DNA from 3 places in the Lacticaseibacillus sp. 22 genome. Region 1 is predicted to be linked to each of the others. Evidence: predicted binding sites of a transcription regulator. Region 1 holds the regulator's gene; each other region holds the start of a gene.
What was found. The regulator HrcA, encoded in region 1, represses chaperone genes, less so after heat shock. The targets are predictions, from matches to a motif close to TTAGCACTCNNNNNNNNNGAGTGCTAA.
Positions count from the first base shown of each region.

Region 1 (4,478 bases):
CCGATACCTGAACGATCCCGTTCTTATCAATGTCAAACTTGACTTCGATTTGCGGAACGCCACGTGGTGCTGGCGGAATGTCGGTCAATTCAAAGCGGCCAAGTGTCTTGTCATCTGCCGCCATTGGACGTTCACCTTGAAGCACGTGAATATCGACAGCTGGTTGATTGTCCGCAGCAGTTGAGAATACCTGACTCTTAGAAGTTGGAATGGTGGTGTTGCGGTCGATCAGCTTGGTGAAGACACCGCCCATGGTTTCAATCCCTAATGACAGCGGCGTAACATCCAGCAAAACAACATCCTTCACGTCACCGGAAATGACACCACCCTGAACGGCAGCACCTAGCGCAACCGCTTCGTCTGGGTTGATGCTGTGGTCCGGATCTTTGCCAGTCCATTCCTTAACTGCTTGTTGAACAGCAGGGATCCGTGTTGAACCACCATTTAAGATTACTTTGTCAATATCTGCATTCGTCAATTTAGCATCTTTCAGCGCATTTTCAACTGGCACCTTGGTCTTAGCAACCAAGTCGGCGGTCATTTCGTCAAATTGTGCACGGGTTAAAGTGCGTTCCAAGTGCAATGGGCCGTTGGGGCCGGCAGAAATAAATGGCAAGCTGATTTGCGTCTGGGTCACACCGGAAAGATCCTTCTTAGCTTTTTCGGCTGCATCCTTCAGGCGTTGCATTGCCATTTTGTCTTTAGACAGGTCAATGTTGTTATCCTTTTTGAATTCGGAAACAAGCCAGTCGATGATCTTGTTATCAAAATCATCCCCGCCTAAATGAGTATCGCCATTGGTTGACAGCACTTCGAAGACACCATCACCTAACTGCAGGATGGAAACATCAAATGTCCCGCCGCCAAGGTCGTAAACCAAAATCTTTTCGTCTTTGTCGCCTTTATCCAGACCATAAGCCAAGGCTGACGCGGTTGGTTCGTTGATAATCCGTTGAACATTCAAACCAGCGATCTTACCGGCATCCTTGGTTGCCTGACGCTGACTGTCGTTAAAGTAAGCCGGAACTGTGATAACCGCATCTTTAACCGGTTCGCCCAGATAGTCTTCAGAAAATTTCTTGATGTACTGTAGAATCATCGCTGAAATTTCTTGCGGGGTGTATTCTTTATCGCCAACCTTAACTTTATAGTTAGCTTCGCCCATGTGACGCTTAATTGACACGATGGTATCCGGATTAGTGATCGCCTGGCGTTTTGCCACTTCACCAACTTGGATTTCACCATCTTTAAATGCGACAACAGATGGCGTGGTGCGATTGCCTTCCGGGTTGGTGATGATTTTTGGCTGATTGCCTTCCAAAACCGCAACTGCAGAGTTGGTGGTTCCTAAGTCAATACCAATAACTTTACTCATATTTTTATACCTTCTTTATTTCAGATTAATTATTTAGCGACAACGACCATAGCAGGGCGCAGAACCCGATCCTTGAGATAATACCCTTTTTGTAACACCTGCGCGACCGTGTCAGCGGGATGTTTGTCGTCCGCCGCCACGGTTTGTACTGCCTGTTGGGTATTCGGATCAAACTTGTCGCCAGCACCATCAATCGCAGTGATGCCATTTTCCTTCAAGGCGCGTTCCAGATGATCGTAAACCATCTGCACACCTTTTTTGAGTGAGGCCGCACTGTCATCTTTGGCTTCGGTTGCAAGCGCACGCTCTAGATTGTCAACTACCGGCAAAATCGCCTTGGCTAACTTCTGGCCGTCATATTTCAACATTTTTTGCTGCTCTTTTTCGAACCGCGCATTCATGTTTTGAATCTCTGCAGCTGCGCGCAAATACTTGTCTTCGAATGCATCACGCTCTTGCTTCAGTTGTTCACCATCATGCTTGCTGGTTTTCAATTGCTCATTAAGATCAGCAATGCTTTCCTGCAGAATTTCTTCTTTTAGCGAAGTCTCTGGCGTGTCAGCAGCGTGCTTGGCGTCTTTGGCGGTATCTGCAGCAGTCTGCTTTGCTTTTTGTTCTGCCATGGTATCCTCCCTTTTAACCACATCTATTCGCGCAATTGGTTCACGTTAACAGATGCTTGTTATCATCTATCATTGATCAAAGTTGGCGTAATAGTCCGTCAACCGTTTAGCCAGCTCCTCTCGGAAAACATCCAACAGTCCGATCATCTTGGAATACGGCATCTGGGTTGGCCCTAATAGGGCAATCATTCCCGTGCCGTGGTCACCGACATCATAACTGGCGGTAATCAAGCTGAGATTGGCCAGATCAATTGGCTTTAACTCCGGGCCTAGACGAACCGTAACCGGCGTTTGGCGAACCGGTCCGCCAAGCAGTTCAGTAAGATCACCATGATCAGCATCAATCAAGGACATAATCTTTTTCAACTCGTGAATATCCGAGTCGCCGAGATAGTCCATTAAATTTAAGCGGCCACCCACATAGAAACGCTCTGAAGCGGCGGACTTTAAGACATTACCGAAGATATCCAGGAAGCCTTCAGGACTGGTCAGATACTGCATCAGCATCGACGGAACATCAGTCTTTAGCCGCTGAGCAACTTGAATAAGCGGCAAACCGACCAGCTGATCATTGACAATGCGAATCGCCTTTTCCAGCTCGTCAGATGAGATGCTTTCAGGAACGGTGAAAACCTGATTTTCAACATTGCCGTTGTTCGTCACTAAAATCGCCATAACCTGGTGATTGCCCAACGGTACAAGGCGAAATCCGGTCAATTTAATGTTATTCACTTCTGGCCCTAAGCTGATCGCCGTGTAACTGGTCAGATTGGATAAAATCTGCGCACTTTGCGCCACAATTTCATCCATCTTATTGTAGCGTTGACCGAATGCTTGCTTGATCGTGGCTAGTTCACGGTGGGAAACACGCACTGGCTCGACCAGATGATCAAGATAGTAGCGATAGCCTTGAGTCGAGGGTACTCGACCGGAACTGCTATGAGTCTTGGTGATCAAACCGGCGTCTTCCAGCGATGCCATATCATTGCGGATCGTGGCGGAACTGACATGAACCGGCAGTTCCTGCATTAACGTCTTGGAACCGACCGGCTGCCCACTTTCAGTAAACAGGCGGATGATTTCTTTTAAGACGAGCAATTGCCGTTTCGTCAACATTTTCTCACCTCACCTTTAGCACTCGTTTTACACGAGTGCTAATACACTGAATAATATACCAAGCGCCGTTAGCAAAGTCAAGGTAGGATTGCTAAAATGTTGCATCAAACAGCCAACTACGGTTAGATTTTTGGTCATATCCGAAGCATGATTCATCATTAGACCAGTGGCTCATCAAGTAGGAATTGTTGGAAAACCTCATTTCCCAAAAACTTACCGCGATTCGTCAGTCGAATATAACCATTTTGGCGCTCGATTAACCCTTGGCTTTCCAGCTCCGGAACCGTCTCGCCATAAACTGCATCGACCGTCATATGATAGCGGCTATAAAAACGATCTTCATTGACGCCTGCCATGGTGCGTAAGCCAAGGAACATTTCTTCCTCAATTTGCTCAGAAACCGGTACTAAATGATGGGCCAGAACCGGTAAATGGTCGGCATGCAACGGTGCCAGATACTGTTTGATCGGCCCATAATTATGATACCGGTCACGACCAAGATAGCCAAATGCGCCTGCCCCGAAGCCAAAATATTTATCATTTTGCCAATAAAGTAGATTGTGGCGACATTGGTACCCTGTTTTGGCAAAATTACTAATTTCATATTGATGCCGTCCGTGAGCTTCCATTAAATCAATGGCATCTTGGTACATATCAGCTTCAACGTCTTGCGTCGGCAACCGCAGCTTCCCTTGACGCATCAGATTATAAAAAATCGTCTTGCGCTCCAGGATCAATGAATAGGTCGAGTAATGTGGCAAGTCCAATGCCAAAGCTTTTTGAAGGCTGTTCAAAAAGTCATCGCGGCTTTGATCTGGCAGGCGGAAAATCAAATCAATCGACAAGTTGTCAAACCCGACTTTTCTAGCATTGCCGATCGCCGTATAAACATCCTTCGCTCGGTGAATCCGACCAATGCGCTTCAAGACATCATCATTAAACGACTGCACGCCAATCGACAGCCGGTTAACCCCAAAGTCGTATAAGACCTGTAACTTGTCGGTGGTCAGTAAGTCATTGGGATTGGCTTCAAAGGTAAATTCACCGTGATCAAAATGAAGAATATCGCGAATACCTTGGCACAAAACGGCAAGCTGTTGCGGTGTCAGCGTTGTTGGGGTGCCACCGCCAACATAAACCGTTTCAATTTTTTCTTCTGGATGCTCTGCCATCACCATGCGCATTTCTTTGAGCAACATGGCGACATAATCATCGACCGGCTGACCTTCAATAAACACCTTATTAAAATCGCAATAGTAACAAATATGCTCGCAAAACGGTATGTGGATATATGCGCCTGCCATGTTAATCCTTCCTCACCCGAAAATATTGGCGAACGGTTTGTTCATCTGTCTTTAACTGCG
Region 1 covers NZ_JBVAYD010000021.1:31,831-36,308, forward strand. The annotation lists gene dnaK (molecular chaperone DnaK) at 1-1,375, opposite strand, end outside; gene grpE (nucleotide exchange factor GrpE) at 1,405-1,998, opposite strand; gene hrcA (heat-inducible transcriptional repressor HrcA) at 2,068-3,114, opposite strand; gene hemW (radical SAM family heme chaperone HemW) at 3,273-4,418, opposite strand; gene ribF (riboflavin biosynthesis protein RibF) at 4,420-4,478, opposite strand, start outside.

Region 2 (4,478 bases), on a different contig from region 1:
GTTTGGCTTTCAACATGCGGATCGTATCAGGTGACATGCCACGGCGTTTCGCCATAACAAGTGCATCACCTACGCTATGAATCACGACTTGGGCTTTATCGATAAGTGTTAAAACCTCTTTTACCGATGGCTCTTTAATCAATGACTCGTAGGATTCCGAGCTGAGGTTTTCAGGAACATATAACGCTCGGTATTTGCTATCGGTTGCTTCTGCCATTGCAGCCGCAATCGAGTTGGCTTGAATCGTGACAGCCTCACCGAGACCGCCACGTGCGGGAACAAATGATAGTTCACGGCCGGCAGATAATTGAAACGTCAACTGCGAAGCCAAATGAGCCATCGTTGTACCGCCCATCACCGCAATTGTCAGGTGACCGGGCGGCAACAGCAATTGTAAGGTTGAATTCAGCGTTTTACCAAGTTCGTCTAAAACTCGGCTGCTTTGATCCGCATCTCCGGAAACGACCAGACAATGGTCAATCTCCAAATGAGTTGCGAGTCGTTTTTCATCATCCTTGATGCCCAGTAGTTGGTTCATCAGATGATCGAGACCATGAAAAGTTTCCAACCCCTTAGCTGTTAACACCATCCCGGACTTAGAGCTTTCCAAAAGCCCTTGTCCGCGTAAAAAATCCGTTTCCGTACGCAAAGCACGTTCCGAAATCTTCATCTGTTCGGCTAAAGTTCGTCGACCAACTGGTGCCATCCAGTTAATAAATTGAAGGACCTGATAGCGTTTAGTGACAACGCCCATCAGATCAGGCGCGATCGCTTTGAGCCACGCAAGTTCAGTATGCATAAGGCACGTCCTTCTTTAATGGGTCATTCCACGTCCCTCCGAGTCGTTTTCCGACCCAGCAAGCTGAAAAAAATTAGGAATCCAACATTTGCTGTTTTCCCTTACCAACAGAACCAATTGTAGCAGGGGTTCCGCTTTATCGCAAGTCTGATGCCTAAATCGACTTAAAGTAATCACAAAACCCGCTAAGTTTGAACATCTAATTCGAAAATTCTTCAAGTGTTCGGTTTTTAGCTTTCCCGATGACCCTGAATCGGCCTTTTGATAACGCAGGTTTCGGGTGGGTTCTAATGAAATTTTCATGCAGTTTCTGTGTGACTGTTTCAGGCTCCCGAATATACCTAACACGCGCTTCTTTCACCGAGACATGTTCTGTTTTGAGCAATTTTCACTTGTAAATTAAGTATTTGTTGGTCGGCTTTCATGAAGAACTATCTTGTTACTGACAAAGCCCGCTAAGCCTGTTTGTAATCGCATAACGGGTGCCACCAGATATTTCACTAAATTAAGGAGTCTTCCAGTCTTCCCACTCCATGTTTAATTCCAGCTCAAATTATTGAGTCAGCCGCAACCCATACGCTACCAATTAGGTTTTTAAATCACTGTGTCCGCCGTATTGCTTGTACCATAGTCGATTCAGCTATGTGTGTGCAATCATGTGCAATAACCAATTTTTTAGACGCTTTTTTAGGTCCATTGCACATAAAATTGCACATAAATTCGTTTTCCCTACTTTTCCGGCAAACAAAAAGCCCACCGTAGCGGGCTTTTACTGTTCCTAGCTTTTCCCATTTGACTGGGTTTCTGCGCAGCCCGGGAGTCGAACCCGGATTTCGAGAACCGGAATCTCACGTGCGATCCATTACACTAACCGCGCAAGTACTTAATTATATTACTCAATCAATCAGAACTTTGCAAGTCTTTTTTGGAATGAACGACTTTGGAGGCGATGCCAAGACTTAGGCCATTAGCATTCATACCTTTACATAGGTTGCTGCCTATAAACAAAGGAGTTGGCCTGAAAGCAATTCTGAACATGTCACAATTATACATAGAAACCCGACATCTCAATCTTACACCGTTAATGTACGTGCTCAACGTCCAAAAAGGCCCCTGCTGTCAAACCTACAAACGCTTTTATGCCAAACAAAAACCCACCGCCTAATGAAGGTCGGTGGGTTTAAACGCTTTAAACTTACTTTTGGTTGTTCTTATTGACCAAAATATCATCAATCAAGCCATAATCTTTGGCTTCCTGCGCGCTCATATAGTGATCACGTTCGGTGTCCTTCTTGATTTGCTCAACCGTTTGACCAGTTGCATCGGCCAAAATCTGGTTCATCTTCTTGCGAGTCTTCAAAATTTCTTCGGCCGCAATTTCAATTTCGGTTTGCTGACCTTGCGCACCACCTGAAGGCTGATGAATCAGAATGGTCGAGTTCGGTAATGCAAACCGCTTGCCTTTAGTGCCACCAGCCAATAAGACGGAGGCCATGGATGCCGCCATCCCAATTGCAATGGTCTGCACATCGGACTTGATGAAGTTCATCGTATCTAGCATTGCCAGACCGCTGGTGATCACGCCACCAGGACTATTGATGTATAGGTAGATATCCTTTTCAGAATCCTGAGCATCCAGAAAAAGCAGCTGTGCAATGACAGAGTTGGCCATTTGATCGTTCACTTCACCGGACAACATGATAATCCGGTCTTTTAATAGACGTGAGTAAATGTCGTAAGCGCGTTCGCCACGACTAGTTTGTTCAACGACGGTAGGTACTAGCATGTCCTAACCTCCTGAAAAAATCGTTTTTTAGCACTCTTTAAAGTACAGTGCTAAGTATACTGCTAAAGTCAAATAAGGTCAAAGATTTTCATCACAATCTTTGACCTTATTGGGAAGATTTATGCTTCGGGATAGGCATTATCAGCGATAGCACTCAAATGTTCGTCCACCCGCGCTACTTCGGATTTAATATGATCATATTCGGACTGCGGCAGATTCATTAGTTTCATGCACGAGCCAACATGTTCAAAAATCTGATCGCGGGCATCCAAAGCCTTTTTCGTCAGGCTCACATCAACTCGGCGCTCGTCTTCAGTTGAGCGTTTGCGATTGATCCAACCGTCTTTCTCCAGCCGTTTCATCAATGGCGTTAAGGTACCACTGTCCAGTTCAAGCGTTTGTCCGACTTGTTTAACCGACATCGTACCGTGTTCATATAAAGACAACAGGGTGATATATTGCGGATAAGTCAGCTTAAACGGTGCCAATGCCTGCGCGTAAAAATGGTTATATTGTTTTTGTGCCTTGTAAATTGCAAAACACAGTTGTTCATCTAATGTAATCGGTTTGACCATGATGTTTCCTCCTAAAAATTGAAGCAAAAACTATCAAACTTTGTCGCATCCAACATTCCGGATATCGTCGAAAATAATCGGCAATCGCTGCCATGCGTGAGTAAAGTTGCTTTGACAAAATGTGTGGCGTTATGTCCGTGAATTTAAACTAAACCGGCACATATTTTGCCTACAAAAACACACACCATAACGCTTGGTGTCGGTTACATTGTACACGATTATCTTGAGGAAACAAAGGTATTATTTTACCGGTCAATCGGGCATTAACGGTTTTATATGATCGATTCGGCTTAAGCATCTTCTGGTTGTTGATATCCCTCAGCAATTTGGTTCAACTTGCGCAACCGATGATTGACCCCCGACTTCGAAATCGTACCTCCAGGAACCATTGCCCCTAATTCTTGTAAGGACACATCCGGATGCGCCAACCGCAACACTGCAATTTCGCGTAATTTAGTTGGCAAATTATCTAAACCGACATGATCTTTAAGATAATTAATGTTCTCGATCTGTTTTTGAGCAGCATCAATGGTTTTGTTCATATTAGCCGTTTCGCAATTCACCAGCCGATTAACGGAATTCCGCATATCGCGCACGATGCGAATATCTTCAAATTTAAGCATCGCATTGGTAGCGCCAATGACCTGCAAAAAATCGGCAATCTTTTCCGCTTCTTTTAGATAAACGATATAGCCGCTGCGACGTTCAACGGTCCGCGCATTCAGATGAAAATGATTCATCATTTTTAAAATACCTGCGTTGTGATCGGCATATAATGAATAGATTTCCAGATGATAGCGCGATGTTTCCGGGTTATTCACCGAGCCACTTGCCAAAAAGGCGCCGCGCAAATACGAGCGCATGCGTTGTGGTTCCTTTAAAACGCTGGCTGGCACAGTCGTTGAAATGGCCATCGTGGTTGAATCCAAAATAGCCAGGTCAGACAGAATATCATTGACGCCTTCTGTCAATCGAACAATATATTGGTAATTCTTCTTAAGCTTCATTTTTCGATGAACGACCAAGTTGGCTTCGTGATGGTACACTTGGCGAATCAGACTATAAATACGCCGCGCAATGGCGGGATTCTCCGTTTGAATGTTCAACACAAACCGATGTGCCATCAACGTTAGACTGCCGTTCATTCGAATCAATGCCGACAGCTCCGCCTTAGCATGCTCAGGATGAACTTCCAGTTGCGTCAGTTCTTTTTTCACAATACTGGCAAAGCTTGCCATGCGCTCACCTCCGCGTTTTGGCACTTACTTGAAAGGCTAAGTTCAAAATCTCCTTGGCCACCTTATCACCATCATGGAAA
Region 2 covers NZ_JBVAYD010000008.1:87,507-91,984, reverse strand. The annotation lists gene ACWP87_RS05890 (sugar-binding transcriptional regulator) at 1-799, opposite strand, end outside; tRNA gene ACWP87_RS05885 (tRNA-Arg) at 1,605-1,676, opposite strand; gene clpP (ATP-dependent Clp endopeptidase proteolytic subunit ClpP) at 1,995-2,585, opposite strand; gene ACWP87_RS05875 (MarR family winged helix-turn-helix transcriptional regulator) at 2,705-3,160, opposite strand; gene whiA (DNA-binding protein WhiA) at 3,451-4,398, opposite strand; gene ACWP87_RS05865 (gluconeogenesis factor YvcK family protein) at 4,403-4,478, opposite strand, start outside.
Region 2: the regulator HrcA is predicted to act here: its motif matches at 2,613-2,639, upstream of clpP (ATP-dependent Clp endopeptidase proteolytic subunit ClpP).

Region 3 (4,478 bases), on a different contig from region 1:
TCGGCAATCGCCAGCGATGGTGCATCGTTGACCCCGTCACCCACCATGACAACGGGACGATCATCCTTAGGCACATTGTCCAGCACTTCAATCTTTTGCTGCGGCAATTGCTCAGCATACACTTGGTCAATACCGACTTCTTGAGCGACCTTATCGGCAATGGATTGTTGGTCACCAGAGATCATGATCAAGTTGGCATCGTTTAATTCGTGCAATTTGGTCATGGTTTCTTTTGCTTCAGGCCGAATTTGGTCGGAAAAAGTAATGGCACCGGCATATTGGCCATCGACATTGACATAAACCGCCGTTGTATCCAAAGTGTCTTTTGCATCGGCGAACTCAGCCTTGCCGACTTTAACCTTATGCCCGTCAACGGTTGCATAAACACCGAAACTAGTTGCTTCACTGACCTCGCTTGCCGGCAGCCGATCTGCTGCTGGCACTGCGTCTGTCAACGAGCGCGCCAAGATATGGGTCGATTGGCCTTCTGCACTGGCAGCTAGATTCAAAAGCTCATCTTGGGAAAAACCGGCTTGCGGTAAAACTGTCGCGACTTTCAAAATACCACGGGTGACGGTTCCGGTTTTATCAAAAGCGAAAGTCCGAGCGTCACTCAATTTTTCAAGGGTAGTCCCCGACTTCACAATAATCCCGTTACGGCTATTGCGACTCATACCCGAAACCATGGCAATCGGTGCCGCAAGAATCAATGGACAAGGCGATGCGACAACCAGTACCTGCGCAAACCGAACCGGGTCACCAGATAAGAACCAACCCAATCCGGCAATGACATAAGCAACTAACGTAAATGGTACCGCATACCGGTCTGCCATCCGGACGAAATGAGCCGGACGAGCTTCGGATTCCTTAACAAGTTTAATGATTCCCTGATATTGACTGTCTTCTGCTCGCTGCGTAACTTTAACGGTTAATGCCGAATCCCCGTTGATCGTCCCAGACATGATGTCACTACCTGCGTTTTTGGCAACTGGTTTGGATTCACCGGTCAAACTGGCTTCATCCACCAAACTCTCGCCTTCCAAAACCGTACCATCGACTGGAACAACTTCTTGAGGCTTAACCAAAATCGTCTCGCCCACTTGAACGGCATCAACGTCAACATCTTCAACGTGGCCATCAACCAACCGATGAGCTGTCGTTGGTGCGTTTTCTAATAACTGCTTCAGTTCACTGCTGGCTTTTGTCGCAGCATAACTTTCCAAGGCGTCCCCACCAGTCAGCATCAGCAAAACAATCATCGCTGCCCAATACTGACTGACTGCCAAAGTGGCGACTACCGCCGTAATTGCTAACAAATCAACCCCGAAATTACCTGAACGAATGGTCTTGACCATGCCGCCGAACATAATCAAAGCAATAATTGACCCCATGACTGTAATCAGTCCCTGAGCAATCAATGGCTGTTTTAATATGAACGCAAAGACCAGCGCCACAGCACTCACAACAAGCACCATCATAAGCTGCCAGTTCTTCTTCATTGTTGCCACTCCCTTTTCCTAAGTACCCCAATTATAACCATTACAATTTAAAAATGCAACCCTTTTTAGAACGAATATAATCTGGACGTTCAAATCCTGTAACCGATATAATTCAGTCTAGGCTAACTCAGTAAACGATGAGGATAGCAAGTGTTAGCTCGGAGCTGTTTTCTAGGCCTTCACCTAGACAATTCTCTTTTCGGTTATCCTAAATGTTTAACTTCTATTATACGCTTTTACAGCGAAACGAATCATCAATTTGAACTTATTTCCTGTTTTCAGTGACCTCATCTGCTCTGAAGAAGCTGCTACTGCTGTCACTTTGTTCGTCAGGATCAAATGACCGGTAGCTAGTTATTGCTAAGCGCCCCTGCTCACGCTCGAAAAAGAGCCGGATCAGTTTCCCGATCCGGCTCCTCAAGGTATTCATACTAGACAAACAGATCCGATTCAATCAATCGTAATCTGATGCCCATCCTGCTGCTCGGCTGCCATCTTTGGTAAATCAATGGTCAAAACGCCATCACTGACTTTAGCACTAATCTTACCTTCATCAACGCTTGTCAACCGATAGCTGCGGCTCATGCGGCCATAGCTGCGTTCAGACATTAGCATATTGCCCTCCTTGTCTGAATGATCAGCCTGTTCCTCATGTTTAACTGCAATGCTGAGAACATCATGGTCATAGCTTAAATTGATATTTTGCTTCTCGATCCCAGGTACATCAACCTTCACAACATATGACTCGTCATTTTCCTGAATATCCGTTTTCAGCAGGCGACTGTTGTCAACCCCACGAGTTGGCGTAAAGCTGTCAAAAATATGCCGTCCCAAATCATTGAAGAATGGATCATTCAACCAATCATTCCGCCGCATAAGATCATTAGCCATCATCGAAAACTTCCTTTCATTTTGAAGGTTACGACTTCCTCTTCCGAACATCTTTAGTATAACACAAAAATTAGCACTCGTCATGTTAGAGTGCTAATTTGAATTTTCTGCTATTTTGATTGTTTGTCGTTTTACAGGTTCAGCGGATTATGATCGTACATTAACAAATCTTGCCGCCTAGCGATTTCATTTCCTCACGGCGTTTGTCATCATTTTGCGGTGTTGAAGTTACCTGATTAAGGGTAACGGCACCGTCTAAAATACCACTATCATCACGCAAGGCTAACGAAGCATTTTTAAAATCAAGCGTCAGGCCGCTTCCGAAATAATCGGTTTCCAGATCGCCTGTGGTCAGCTTCAAGCCCGCATCATTTTCCAGTGGCAATGCATAGTCTTGGTCGTCCTGATTGGTCACAACAATTTGGTACTTATTGCCAATAGCACAGGAGCCGCCTAGTTTCGAATACTTACTTGAGCCATCATCTAATGCCAGAAACAAATGTTGATCCTTTGCAACGTGCTCGTTCAAGTACGTCACTGCAGCTGGTTTAATCGTGATTTTCATGACGGACCATCCTTTCAAATACATTGTGCACAATTCTTTTACCTATTTCATCGTAACCACTTCCGCAGCCGAAGTCAAATGTTAAGTTTTTCGCAGCAAACAACAGGTTGTCCACACCGGTTATCCACATGTTCAAAACTCAAGGCCCAAAATATAGTATTAAGTATGCCCATTGACACTAAATAGACGATTCAAAAAATTCAAGTAAAAAATTTTTCGACACCGTTCATCCACAGTTTTTAATTGTTCGATTTCACAAAGTTCAGCCGCTTAATCCCGCTCCAGCAGCCGGGAACAAACGTTTTGTCACAAGTCAAAAAAGTTTATCCACAAGTTATCCCCAGTTTGGTGGACAACTTACTCACACCCGGAAATCTTAGTTATGAACAGTATCCACAGAGTTATCCACAGGCTAGGGCATCTTTTTACGCAAAAGTTACCCACTCTTGACAAATCTTTTACTTGAACTTTTCCACAGATTAGCGCTAAAACTTTCGTGAAATTCTGAAGAAACCGCTTTCGACTAATTTCGCTGAAAGCGCAAAAGAGCCTCGATCAAAAGACGAATCTTTTAATCGAGGCTCTCATCATTTAATTCTTCAAATCACTTGTTGTCTGTGAAAGTTTTATAGATACGGTTTGCTGCTCACCTTTACGATACAAGGTCAGTTTGACGGTGTCGCCGACTTTATGCTTATAAAGTTGCGTGTGTAGCGCAGCGGTATTGGAGACGCTGACACCATCCAGCGCAGTGATGACATCATACTGTTTCAATCCTGCCGCCTTGGCACTGCTGCCACTGGTAAAGCCGCCGACAACGACCCCGCCGGTAACACTTTCAGGTAACTTCAAAACGGATTTTTGCTGACTGGCAGAAACGGTGGACAAGTCGCGCACTTCAATGCCTAGCGCTGGCCGAACAACTTTACCATTTTCGACCAATTGATTGATGATCGAAACGACTTCATCACTTGGAATCGCGAAGCCCATCCCTTCAATCGTTGCTCCTTCAGAACTGCTGCTCGAGCTTCCGGATAGCTTCATTGAATTAATTCCGATAACCTGACCTGACAGATTGATCAACGGGCCACCTGAGTTCCCTGAGTTGATCGCGGCATCCGTTTGAATAACCGTTGCCTGTCCGGTGGTGTTACCACTGCTATCGGTCACATCAACGGTACGACTCTTCGCACTGACAATCCCTTGCGTCACACTGGTAGCATACTGTGAGCCCAGCGGCGACCCGATTGCCAAGACAGTTTGCCCGGCTTCAATCTTGCTAGAGTCGCCAAAGCTGGCAACTGTGTTAACCTTACTGCCATCAATTGTCAAAACCGCCAAGTCAGACGTTGAATCGGTTCCGACTAAACTGGCTGTCAGTTTGGTTCCATCGCTCAAAATAACTTCGAGCTTATCCGAACCGCTCACCACATGGTTATTGGTGACAATATAAGCCTTGCCATCTTTCTTTTGATAAATAACACCAGAACCTTCGCTGGCCTCTTCAAGACTTGATGAACTAC
Region 3 covers NZ_JBVAYD010000006.1:59,973-64,450, reverse strand. The annotation lists gene ACWP87_RS04685 (heavy metal translocating P-type ATPase) at 1-1,499, opposite strand, end outside; gene ACWP87_RS04680 (Hsp20/alpha crystallin family protein) at 1,950-2,390, opposite strand; gene ACWP87_RS04675 (iron-sulfur cluster biosynthesis family protein) at 2,551-2,955, opposite strand; gene ACWP87_RS04670 (S1C family serine protease) at 3,547-4,478, opposite strand, start outside.
Region 3: the regulator HrcA is predicted to act here: its motif matches at 2,461-2,487, upstream of ACWP87_RS04680 (Hsp20/alpha crystallin family protein).